Regions from separate parts of the Vibrio pelagius genome, predicted to be linked through region 3. Evidence: predicted binding sites of a transcription regulator. Region 3 holds the regulator's gene; each other region holds the start of a gene.
What was found. The regulator PurR, encoded in region 3, represses purine synthesis genes. The targets are predictions, from matches to a motif close to TNANGNAAACGTTTNCNTNA.

Region 1 (4,321 bases), 1.2 Mb from region 3:
GGAGAAGAAAACGGCAAAAGGCATCAAAAAGCAGTGTGCTGACCGAAAATGTCACCACATTCAAGAACAAGCATAAAAAAACGGCGCTCAATGAGCGCCGTTTTTATTGGATTTCTATTTACTGCATCTGCGCAGCAAAATCGTGGATCGCTGGGTAAGCCCTTTTATCCAAGATTTTAGCTAGACCGCAAAGCGTGCGTTGCAGTTCGGCATTGTAGTCAGCACTGACGTTGATGTGACCCATCTTACGACCGGCACGTTTTTCTTTGCCATACCAGTGTACATGACAACCGGCCTGTGCCAAGATCGCGTTAGGCAGAGTGTCTTCACCCAGGATATTGATCATCGCAGTTGGGCGAATCAGCTTTGTGCTTCCTAGAGGCATGCCACATACAGCGCGAAGGTGATTTTCAAACTGACAAGTTTCAGCACCTTGCTGTGTCCAGTGACCTGAGTTATGAACGCGTGGGGCAATCTCATTAACGAGCAGGGCACCTTGAACATCAAAGAATTCAAGAGCAAGTACACCTACGTAATCCAAGCGTTCCGCAACCGCAGTGAACATAGTCTTAGCTTGTTCCTGTAACTCAACATCATCAATCGCTGTTGAAAGGCTCAGAACACCATTGGTATGAACGTTTTCAGCTAGTGGGTAAACTTGGATTTCACCATCTTTACCACGAGCACCGACCAACGATACCTCACGATCAAATGGAACAAATTCCTCCGCAACAATCGCTTGGTTGTCGGTCGCCGCGATGCATTCTGCCATCTCAGTCCAAACGGTTTCTACTGCGTCTAGTGACTTAAGACGCCATTGGCCTTTGCCATCATAGCCACCGAGTGTGCTCTTAAGCACCATTGGTAGGCCAACATGCGAGATCGCGTGGTCAAAGTCTTCGCGAGAGTTGATCACTGCGTATTTTGCGTTTTTCACGCCCGCTTGGTCGAGCAGAGCTTTCTCAAGACGACGGTCGCCGCCAGCTTTGATTGCTTCGGTAGTCGGTAAGAACTTACCACTGCGCTCACACACTTCAAGCACATCATGAGGGATGTGTTCGAATTCAGCCGTAATCACATCCGCACGCTCAATCGCATTCTCTAAGCCATTGCCTAGAATCGCTTGCGTTAATGGGTGAACAATATTTTTGCTGCCAACATCAAAAGCAGAAATTTCAATATTCAGCGGTGCCCCAGCTAGGGACATCATGCGAGCAAGTTGGCCCGCGCCTAACACAAGAACATGCATGGGAATTAGTCCTCTGCAGGGTTTGGATTAGCTAGTACCGTTTCTGTTTGCTCAGAGCGGAATGCTTCTACTTTTGCCATCACATCTTCATTGTGCGTACCAATGATTTGTGCTGCTAGAATACCTGCGTTAGCTGCACCTGCTTCACCAATGGCTAGCGTACCAACCGCGATACCTTTAGGCATTTGTACGATAGAAAGAAGTGAGTCCATGCCTTTTAGAGCTTTAGACTGTACAGGTACACCAAGAACAGGAACGCTAGTAAATGCTGCTGCCATCCCCGGTAGGTGAGCTGCGCCGCCTGCACCTGCAATGATCACCTTAATTCCACGCTCTTTTGCACTCGTTGCGTAATCCGCCAGTAGTTGAGGAGTACGGTGAGCAGAAACCACTTTTGTTTCGTACGCTACGCCAAATTGATCCAACATGTCCGCTGCTAGCTTCATTGTTGGCCAATCAGATTTAGAACCCATGATAATACCGACAGTCATCTCAAACTCCTTCAGGTACGATTTGATTAAGTGATTAGATAATTTGCGCGCATTATACGGGTAAAATTACCCAAGGAAAACGTTTGCGTAGGTCAAAATTGCTAATTGATACATTTTATAAACAAATAGCTTTAGTAACAGTTAGCGATTATTTGTACACTTAACGAGTTTAATAGCAGATATAGATGAGGCAAACCGTGGACAACTTTCAGCATACTTTGCAGGCATTACAACAAGGTGAGGTGATCGCCTACCCAACTGAAGGTGTATTTGGTGTTGGTTGCGATCCTGACAACCCGCAAGCTATCCAGAAATTACTTGAACTTAAACAGCGCCCGATGGAAAAGGGCCTCATCCTAATTGCTGCCAGTTACGAACAGTTGCTTCCTTATATCGATGAAAGCCAGCTGACCCCTGAGCAATTGGCAACGGTAAAATCGACATGGCCAGGTCCTGTTACGTGGATCATGCCAGCCAGTGCACAAGTGACGGATTGGGTAAGTGGTCAATTCGATTCAATTGCGGTACGTGTAACCGATCACCCTTTGGTACAGAAGATGTGTAATGCGTTTGGAAAGCCGTTAACCTCTACCAGCGCAAACCTATCGGGTGAGCCGCCGTGTATGACCACTGAAGAGGTGAAGCAGCAGCTCGGTCATAAGCTGGTGGCCATTCTTGAGGGTGAAACGGGAGGCCGTGATAAGCCGAGTGAAATCCGTGATGCAAAGACTTCTCAAATATTAAGACAGGGCTAAACCCTGCATAAAGGAAGAAACATGTCAGCAATTGATAAAGATGCGGTAAAGCAGTTCTTGCTCAACTTACAAGATTCGATTTGCCAACAATTAGAACAAGCCGATGGTGTTGCGGCGTTTGAAGAAGACGCATGGCAACGTGAACCTGGTGAGCGTCTTGGCGGTGGTGGTCGTACACGCGTTATGACTAATGGTGCCGTATTTGAGCAGGGTGGTGTGAACTTCTCTCACGTCGCAGGCAAAGAGATGCCAGCATCAGCGACCGCACATCGACCAGAGCTTGCTGGCCGAAAGTTTGAGGCAATGGGTGTTTCGTTGGTTATTCATCCTAAGAATCCATATATCCCAACCTCTCATGCCAATGTACGATTTTTCATTGCAGAGAAAGAGGGTGAAGCGCCTATCTGGTGGTTTGGTGGTGGCTTCGATCTGACCCCGTTCTACCCATTTGCTGAAGATTGCCAATCTTGGCACCAAACAGCGAAAGATCTATGTGCCCCATTTGGCGATGATGTGTATCAGCAGCATAAAGAGTGGTGTGATAAGTATTTCTACTTGCCTCATCGTGATGAGACGCGTGGTGTAGGCGGCTTGTTCTTTGATGATTTGAATGAGTGGGGCTTTGAGAAGAGCTTTGCTTACATGCAAGCGGTTGGTGAGGGTTATACTCAAGCTTATCTACCAATTGTTGAACGAAGAAAAGAGACGCCTTACGGTGAACGTGAACGCGATTTCCAACTTTATCGTCGTGGCCGCTATGTTGAATTTAATCTAGTTTATGACCGTGGCACCCTATTTGGTCTACAAAGTGGTGGTCGTACCGAGTCGATTCTGATGTCGATGCCACCGTTGGCACGATGGGAGTATCGATACGAACCTCAAGAGGGTTCACCAGAGGCGCTACTGTACACAGACTATTTAAAACCTAGAGTTTGGTAAGACTTCCTTCCTTATAGGTATAGTGATAGGGTCATCATTCGATGACCCTTTTTCATAAGCTCTGTTAGGTAAGGATATGACACAGTACATAGATCGCTATGCCGTTTTTGGAAACCCAATTAGTCAAAGTAAATCACCATTTATTCATACGCTATTTGCTCGCCAAACGAACCAGCAACTTACCTATACATCTCAACAGCCTGAGCCCGGTGATTTTCTCATTGCAGCGAAAGATTTCTTTGGTAATGGTGGTAAAGGCTGTAACGTCACAGCACCATTTAAAGAAGACGCATATCAATTTGCGGATCGTCTAACTGAGCGAGCTCAACTAGCTGGTGCCGTGAATACGCTTAAAAAGCTTGATGATGGCGAGATCATTGGTGACAACACCGACGGTGAAGGGCTAGTCCAAGACTTATTGCAACACCAAGTGGTATTAAAAGACGCTCGTATTCTGCTGCTTGGAGCTGGCGGTGCAGCAAGAGGCGTGATTAAGCCATTGCTTGACCACAATCCTCGTCAGTTAGTGATTGCTAACCGCACTGCTTCTAAAGCACAGCTACTCGCAGAAATGTTCACTTCCTTTGGTAATGTCTCAGGCATTGGACTTGATGAGGTGCATGAAGGCTTTGATGTGATCATTAACTCTACTTCTTCAGGGTTGAGTGGTGAACTTCCCCAAGTGTCCGCCGAGATATTCACACCAACAAGTACCGTTTATGACATGGTCTATGGTTCGGGACACACGGTCTTTAATCGCTGGGCATTGGATAATGGTGTCCACGCTGCTTATGATGGCCTAGGCATGCTGGTGGGTCAGGCGGCTGAAAGCTTTATGTTGTGGCGCGGTCTAAGACCGGGAACAAAGCAAATCCTCAGAGAATTAA
Region 2 (4,321 bases), 190 kb from region 3:
CGATGATAGATCTTACTGCAGCGCTTTCCGTTCCCGCTCGACTTTATCAACTGCCGAACAATCCAGAACATTTGGATGCTCTGTTTAAAGAAGAGAAAGAGGGGTGCGACATTGCCTTACTAATCGGTCTCGTCCGAGGTAAACAGTTCCCTCATGTTACGGTTGATAAGCAAGCTCTGTTGGAGGCTCAAGGTTTAGCGGAACAGATGCGCGAACTGTTTGAACTTCCTCAATTGGAGGTTGCTTCTCGATTCAACAGAGTCGATTTACTCAAAGAGATTTTGCGTCTGCACCCTGAGCTGGCTTTTGTACGGCGAACAAAGCGGCGTGAGGCGTTCGCCAATGGGCAGCTCGAAGTGATGTTAGGTCGGGAAAATCGAGTGCCAGACGGCAGTGAAGCTTTGCTTGTGCTCGATACCTATAGTTTACCGGGAAGAGGGGCAAAGCAGACATTGACCTTAGCAACTACGGTTGCGCCGCTCCCGCTTTCGTTGCTTGTAGATCAAGAGCTGGGAGAGTGGAAGCAAGGTGACACGGTCGTTGAAGAGAAAGCAGACCGTTCTGGGCAGGTGTATACGGTTATGTCTCTGGTTTACGCGGGTCGTGTGATCGACACCAAGCAGATCGAGGCGCAAGGTCAACTCTCACTTAAGCCTGTCATCGATATGGTTGTAAGCGAGCAGTATTTGCGAGGATTCGCGAAGCAGAGAACTCAGGAGATCAAACATTGGCAGCTGTATGTGCGAATGGGGTTGAGTGAAAGTCACGAACACTCACAAGAAATTGAAAAGCTCAACTTTGTTGATTGGTTTGCTGCGCAGTTAGAAGAGTTGGGTGTAAGCCAAGTGGATGAATTAGAGATGTTCAACGCAGAAGATATCCCGTTTGCCGGTATTCCTTATTGGGAATATGAGGAGTTTGCAGAAAAATACCCTTTCCATTTATCATTGGCCGATCTTCATATCGATGTTGAATACCTTCCTCAAAGAAAGCTTGTGTATGTTCATTACTCGAGCGGTGGACGTAAAACACCACCTAAGCGTTGGGAGCTACCAGTTTGGTCTGGTTGGCGCATTCAATATAAGAAAGCAAGTCGTGTTGTGGATGTGAAATAAGAGGAATTACTTCAATTTGTAAAATATTAATCAAATAGGCGCATATATGAGTTTTCAGTTCGTCTTTTGTTACAAAATTGATTTTTATATGCCATTTTAACCAATCAAAAGGTCATAAAAGACCATTCTTCTATATCCTATTGCTATATAGAAAGAGTTGGTGGATATTAAAAGTATATTGTGTTGCCAATGTGTCGGGGGACATCATGGATAAACAAAAAGAGACCTGTGTAGAATTTGATTACACAAACTTTCTTGGCGCGTCATGCGATAAAAAATGGACTTTTCTAGAAGCACTCACCACATTTGCCCCTGTGTTCGGTACAGTATGGAAAGATAGTATTAAAGATCTATCGACTCCGGAAGATCGTTTATGGGAAAAGGCACTCAAATCACTCTCTACGAGGAAGAGTGACGAATCAAACATCGTAGTGTTACTTAAATTGGCAAAGTTGGAAGGTATCAACGAACTGAAAGTTGTAATGCCATATTCGTTGGAAGATGAACAGATCGAGTACATTGAATCACGGAGCCACTTGGTGATCACCGGAAATTCGGCTGAAGAGTTCACAATCAAGTTATAGATAGCAAGGCGTTATCTCAACGTGGAGTTCGATGACGAATTAAGTCTAATGCTGATAAAGGGCCGCTTATCTACTTCATTAATTCATTTATTTGATTAATAAAGTGGTAAGTGGCCCTTTGAGTAACAAACCTTATTGATAAAAATGAATGTTAGTCGATTAGGTCGTACTCAGCGCGTAGGATGTCGACGATCTCTTGTTTTGGATTCTCGCTCAGTTCAATCTTACTGCCTGTGATCTTTTCAGCAATATCAAGGTAGGTGCGAGACAGGGACATTAAGGCATCAAGCGGCAGTTCGTTATCACGTGCTAATGCTTCGCGTTCAGGCATACGCTCTTTGTTAAGTAGAATATCGGCATCTGGGAAGTGGTTTAACAAGAACTGGCGGAAGCCTTCTTTCGAGTTCTCTACGATGTTGCCTTTGTTGTACTCTTGAGTATCCCAAATACGTGATGAATCTGGCGTGCCAACTTCATCCATGTAAATAAGCTTTTCATTGCCCTGAGCATCATTGACGTAACCAAACTCAAACTTGGTATCAACGAAGGTCTGATCAACCTTGCTCAATGCTTCGCTAATCACGCTAAAGCCTTCTTTGAGTAGCTTCTCGTAGTGAGCAATATCGCTCTCTTTAGTGAAGTTAAACGCAGCGAAGTTCTGCTCGATGTTCTGACGAGTGATGTTGACATCATCTGCTTCTGGTACGCCAGGAATGCCTTTCAGAATACCCTTGGTCGATGGCGTGATCAGTAGCTCAGGAAGCTTCTTATCTTTCTCTAAACCTTCTGGCATTTCGATGCCACAGAATTCACGTTCGCCATTAGCGTATGCGCGCCACATTGAACCGGTAATGTATTGGCGACAAATCGCTTCAATCATAACAGGGCGTGCTTTTTGTACGATCCAAACGAATGGGTGAGGGATATCTAGAATGTGGCTATCAGCCAGTCCGTTGTCTTTAAACAGCTTAAACCAGTGATTAGAGATAGCGTTGAGCGCGGCACCTTTACCAGGAACACCTTTCAAGCCACCTTCGCCATGCCAAATACAGTCAAATGCAGAGATACGGTCACTAATTACCATAATGGCTAACGGCGCATCAGGCGCGACATCGTAGCCTTTCTCTTTGATTAGTCTTTGACTATCTTCTTCGGTTAACCAGTAAACTGAACGAACTTTGCCACTGTGGACAGGTTTATCAGTACGGATGGGTAGATCATCATTTACGGCTAGAACTTGATCAGCGAGGCTCATTTAGACATTCCTATCTTTTATCAAACGTCGTACAGAGAAGTGCATAACACACTCGATTAGGTGGGCATTATACCCAATCTAAATTCAGCTTCCAGAGAAAAAGCAAACGTTTGCCTTTTTCTTTGAAATCTCTTTTTTATCTGCACTTTCCTAGCACTGAATTAATTGCAAAAAAACCTGCTCAATGCTGTCAGTGGTTTCAACAGTAAAGAGCAGGGCGGACAGTGTTTGATTAGTGGACATGATGCGTTGTGTTGTGTTCAACAAAGAAGACTTCACATTGGTATTGGATCGCAAGCTCACGCAAATACTGTTGACCAAATGAATCGATTTGGTTGCTTGCGATAATGGCACTCGCGTTTCGAGAGCGAATCGCTTTCTCTACAGTCTCCATTTCGCTCATTTGGCGAGAAGGTTTCATGTGAATGATGCGCTCACAGCAAATGTTGAACTGAGAGAGTTCTTTTGCTGATGGGCGAGGGGTTTGAGCAGTAAACAGTAACCACTGTTCTTGATTGGACAGCAAAGCCATACGCGCTAGCAAGTTTGCTTGGTGGCGATATTGATTAGAGCTTTGCGGCAGGTGTGATGCTGAAGAAAATGCGCATTGAACTAGCGTGCTAGAGTGTTGTGCTTTTACGTGAGCTTGAATCATTTTGCTGTCCTTATATACATGCTGTATGTGTATACAGTAGTTTTTATGGTACATAAGATCAAGAAATTTTTTGAGGGAATATTGAGCAAAACCTCGAAATCTGACTCGATATTTATATTAAGTCATTGTTTTAGATTATGTTTTTAAATTCGACTGAAATATCAAAATTTCTCATGATTAAGAAGGTTTGAGATCCATAGCACCTTTTCTATACAGGTTTATACAGTGGTTTGATAAAAGTACTGTATGAACGTTGAAAGGTGTTGTTGAGAGAGAAGGTCTCTTAAGCAGGGAAAAGGGTTTAAGGACTAAAGCGAAAGGGAGGCAATGGTGTATCGAATAGGGATGATAGATGCGGTAAGTGAGCAGGATCAAAAAAGCGCCTTGATGGCGCTTTTTTACTTCCGTGTTGAGACTACTATCTTCTCGTTGCCTCGGAGAGTTTTGCTCTCATTTCCATTTCGCCAATATTGAACTGGCGAACGTCCATGGTTGCAATGTCATTGCACTTTTCGCATGAACTATGAGACTTACCATCAAGGTAGTCATGTTTTTTTACTAGGCTTGGCTTTTTACACCAATCACATACGCCTTCAATTGTGAACATATCCTCTCCTCACCTGTATCGTCAGGTGTATTTTCGGCGTGAATTATGACACAAGTAGTACTAATAAGTTAATTGTTTGTTACCTGTTTTTGAGAGGGAGATCGT
Region 3 (4,321 bases):
CTTGGAACAAGTACATGCCAAAAGCGATCTACTTAGAGCAGACCGAACGATATTGGCATGAAACGATGGGGTTAGTTTGGCAATCATTGCGCGATTGGCTAGATAACCAAAGCACCGAAATGGAAGAGCCAATGATCATCCCCGAACCTTCAATGCTTGAAGAAGAGCTCTCTGCCGCCTCCGATGCACTACCAACAAGTGGCGCACAACCAGCCATTTAATGCTGTATGAAGTGACTTTAAGTCCCTAGACCTTTCAAGCTAATTTCATAAACAAAAAGCCGAGATACTGAATATCTCGGCTTTTTCAATTTCGCTAGTTGAACATTTCAATTCTAGCTGCTAATCGCCTGCAAACATATAGCCTTCACCATGAACCGTCACAAAAATTTGTGGATTCTTTGGATCAAACTCCATCTTAGCACGCATACGACGAATCAATACGTCGATGGTACGATCGTTTGGTGCATCAACGCGGTGGCTAATCATATTTAAGATTCGCTCACGACTTAAAACCTGGTTAGGGTATGACGACAGAGCAACCAATAACTCATATTCAGCTTTGGTCAATTTCACTGGCTCACCGTTTTTACTCAGTGCGCGACGTGGAATATCAAACGTCCATTCACCAAAGCGAACGATTGACGCGTCTTCCGCCTGCTCAGTTGCATCTGATGGTGACTTGCGAGCCGCAGAAATTCTCCAAAGTAGGTTTTTCACTCGAACCAATAATTCGCGAAGTTCAAATGGTTTGGTAACATAATCATCTGCGCCCATCTCTAGGCCTACAATTTTGTCGATGCTATCCGTGCGTCCAGTAACTAAAATAATCCCAATGTCTGATTGACTGCGTAATTCGCGAGTTAGCATCAATCCATCTTCGCCTGGTAAGTTGATGTCCAGCATAATGAGATCTACGTTATTTTCTTCTAAAACATTTCTCATTTGAGCGCCGCTTTCTGCTTCGCTTACTGTGTAACCCTCATTCTGGAAATATCCAACTAGCTTACTACGGGTTACCACATCATCTTCAACGACTAATACGTGATAGCTCATCTACACCACTTTTCTTATTTAATAGTTTCAGTGACCATTCTATTCATAACTAGTAACAATTCTAGTAGTAGGTAAGATAAAAGCCAGAAACCTGAATTTTTTTTGATACAAGACAATCTTAAACCTTGCTATTTAACCCCCATCGCAATTCAATATAGGCATTACTACTAACGAGTGACTTTGCAGTTAGCAAATACAAGGGTTAGTAAGCCTTCGTACCGCAGATATTACGAAAGACGATATTAGGATTATTGAGATGAAAGAAACCAAAGCGTTCAATGAACAACGAGCTGAAATCTACTGGTGGCTATCGAGCCTGTTCGCGAAAGAACTGACTCAAGAAGAATTGGACAAATACCACTCGGTTGAGATTCGTTCGTTTTTAACCGGCCTCGGCGACAACGAGACGCTTAAGCCATCAATCAATAACCTAGTAGATACACTTAACCGATTACAGAACCGTGAAGATGCTCAATTAGAGCTTTCATCCGATTTTTGCGAGCTGTTCTTAAAGTCGGATAAGTACGGTGCTCTGCCGTACGCTTCTATTTATCTAGACAAAAGTGGACTACTGAATGCAAAACCAGCTCAAGACATGGAAGCCATCATGGCGTCTTACGGCATCGCCGTAAACCAAGATCTGAAAGAGCCTGCTGACCACCTAGCCATTGAGTTAGATTTCCTGGGTAACATCATTATTCGTTCCAACGACCTTGAGAGTGAACAAGATCTAGAAACGGCTTTCGCTACACAACACGAGTTTGTTGAACGACAGCTCCTTAGTTGGGTTCCACAGTTCGCAGTAAAATGCCGTGAATTTGATGAGTTTGGTTTTTACGCATGTGTTGCAGAATTGCTAGTCGCTTTCTGTAAACTTGATACACAATATTTAGCTGGTGAATAAATTCACTGATGACTAAGGGTACAATTTAGGTAGAATGTGACAACTCACCCAGATTTCTGGGTGAATTTTATTGCGAGTATTTTCTAGTCAGTCTAAAATTGTGACCGCAAACGATAAAATATGAAACATTCTCGAAATGCTATGCTTTAAATTAGCTAAGAGCATTTCGGTGTTAAGACAAGCCGCTCTCATAAGCGGTTTTTTGTTTTTTAGCACTTTAGTACCGAGAGAGCCCTCCATATTCTAAGCTCTTGTTCTGGTAGCTTTAAACGGCTACTTGCTCCGTACTGCTGAGGAAGTAGCTATCAATAGGATAAAGCCATGGCAACTATAAAAGATGTCGCTCGCTTAGCCGGCGTATCAACAACCACCGTTTCTCACGTGATCAACAAGACACGTTTCGTCGCAGAAGCGACTCAAGAAAAAGTAAACAAAGCCGTCGATGAACTAAATTATGCACCAAGTGCTGTTGCTCGTAGCCTGAAATGTAACTCTACGCGCACAATCGGTATGCTAGTGACTCAATCAACCAACCTATTCTTCTCTGAAGTGATCGATGGAGTAGAGAGCTACTGTTACCGTCAAGGCTACACGCTGATTCTATGTAACACAGGTGGTATCTACGAGAAGCAACGCGACTACATCCGAATGCTTGCTGAAAAACGCGTAGACGGCATCTTGGTAATGTGTTCTGACTTAACTGAAGAACTGCGTGAAATGCTTGACCGCCACGCAGACATTCCAAAAGTTGTTATGGACTGGGGCCCAGAGAGTTCACAAGCGGATAAAATCATCGACAACTCAGAAGAAGGTGGCTACCTCGCCACTAAATACCTGGTTGAACGAGGACATGAACGTATCGCTTGTCTAAGTGGACATTTGGATAAAGCGGCATGTGTAGAGCGTATCGCGGGTTATCGCCGTGCTCTTGAGGAAGCAAACATTCAAACAGATGACAGTCTAATTCTTGAAGGTAACTTCGAATGTGACACCGCAGTTATCGCGGCAGATAAAATCGTTGCAATGGAGAATCGCCCGACAGCAGTATTCTGTTTCAACGATACGATGGCACTTGGTCTTATGAGCCGTCTACAACAGCAAGGCATTAAGATCCCAGAAGACATTTCAGTGATTGGTTACGACAATATTGAGCTGGCAGAGTACTTCTCACCACCGTTGACAACTGTTCACCAGCCAAAGCGTCGTGTCGGCAAAAACGCATTTGAAATCTTGTTGGAACGCATTAAAGACAAAGATCACGAAAAACGCGTGTTCGAAATGCATCCAGAGATCATTGAGCGAGCTACAGTTAGAACGTTAAAATAACGTAAACTTTAGAAAAATCTAATAAAACGCACCGCTTGGTGCGTTTTTTTTATTCCGACAAAATAAAAACCTTGTTGCATATAAATACAACAATTAACTGAATTAAGATCACATTTTGGAATAACAAGTGTGAACCTCATTCAACAAAAAACTTTATTCTTCGTTATACAGTCACGCACAGGGCAAATCACTTGAAAGGGTGAGACGCAAAGCCTCCGGCCTAACCCATTATTGGTATGGTAGCGGGGTTACCGATGGCAAAATGCAGTATTTCCTACCTTTAGTAGTAATTTACGGCTTATTGACAATTTTATTGCGACATTTTGCTAATCTCTCGGACCTGCTTATTTGGTGGCGTAATTCAAATACACCGAGATAAACAATATGGATAAACCGATACTCAAGGACTCAATGAAGTTATTTGAGCCACTTGGAAAGATTAAGTCACGCTCAATGTTTGGCGGTTTTGGCCTCTTTGCCGACGACACGATGTTTGCACTGGTCGTTAACAATCAATTACACATTCGAGCTGACAAAAATACTACTTCAAAATTTGAACAACAGGGTTTCGAACCTTACGTATACAAAAAACGCGGATTCCCAGTCGTTACTAAGTATTTTGCTCTTCCAGAAGACCTCTGGCAGACTCAAGAACGTATTATCGAACTGGCAAAAACGTCCCTTGACTGTGCCAAAAAAGAGAAGCAAATCCAATCATCGGCGAAGCCTACACGATTAAAAGATTTGCCCAACCTTCGGCTTGCCACAGAGCGTATGTTGAAAAAAGCAGGCATCGATACCGTCGAGAGCTTGTATGAGTCTGGTTCTGTTAATGCGTACAAAGCAATAAAAGAGTCTCACTCGTCCAGTGTCAGCTTAGAGCTGCTTTGGGCACTTGAAGGTGCCATCAACGGTACTCATTGGTCGGTCATACCTCAACAACGACGCGATGAGCTTATCAACTCTATTAATTAAGTCCAAATCACTTAATTGTCAAAAGCCACATTGATGTGGCTTTTTTTATTTTCTATTGAAA

Region 1: a site for PurR is predicted at 1,812-1,831, ahead of purE (5-(carboxyamino)imidazole ribonucleotide mutase). Genes of this name have one in related genera too.
Region 2: a site for PurR is predicted at 3,053-3,072, ahead of vsple_RS06060 (phosphoribosylaminoimidazolesuccinocarboxamide synthase). Genes of this name have one in related genera too.

Annotation. Positions count from the first base shown of each region.
Region 1 covers NZ_AP025503.1:3,128,331-3,132,651, reverse strand. Annotated here, with positions in the region: gene vsple_RS14015 (DNA topoisomerase family protein) at 1-76, shown strand, start outside; gene vsple_RS14010 (5-(carboxyamino)imidazole ribonucleotide synthase) at 119-1,249, opposite strand; gene purE (5-(carboxyamino)imidazole ribonucleotide mutase) at 1,255-1,740, opposite strand; gene tsaC (L-threonylcarbamoyladenylate synthase type 1 TsaC) at 1,938-2,495, shown strand; gene hemF (oxygen-dependent coproporphyrinogen oxidase) at 2,517-3,434, shown strand; gene aroE (shikimate dehydrogenase) at 3,511-4,321, shown strand, end outside.
Region 2 covers NZ_AP025503.1:1,348,748-1,353,068, forward strand. Annotated here, with positions in the region: gene vsple_RS06050 (helicase-related protein) at 1-1,115, shown strand, start outside; gene vsple_RS06055 (transporter) at 1,322-1,699, shown strand; gene vsple_RS06060 (phosphoribosylaminoimidazolesuccinocarboxamide synthase) at 1,851-2,954, opposite strand; gene vsple_RS06065 (SulA-like leucine-rich domain-containing protein) at 3,187-3,609, opposite strand; gene vsple_RS06070 (hypothetical protein) at 4,028-4,216, opposite strand.
Region 3 covers NZ_AP025503.1:1,158,409-1,162,729, reverse strand. Annotated here, with positions in the region: gene elyC (envelope biogenesis factor ElyC) at 1-221, shown strand, start outside; gene torR (two-component system response regulator TorR) at 342-1,055, opposite strand; gene torD (molecular chaperone TorD) at 1,312-1,959, shown strand; gene purR (HTH-type transcriptional repressor PurR) at 2,281-3,285, shown strand; cyclic di-GMP riboswitch class I at 3,457-3,541, shown strand; gene vsple_RS05235 (TfoX/Sxy family DNA transformation protein) at 3,670-4,260, shown strand.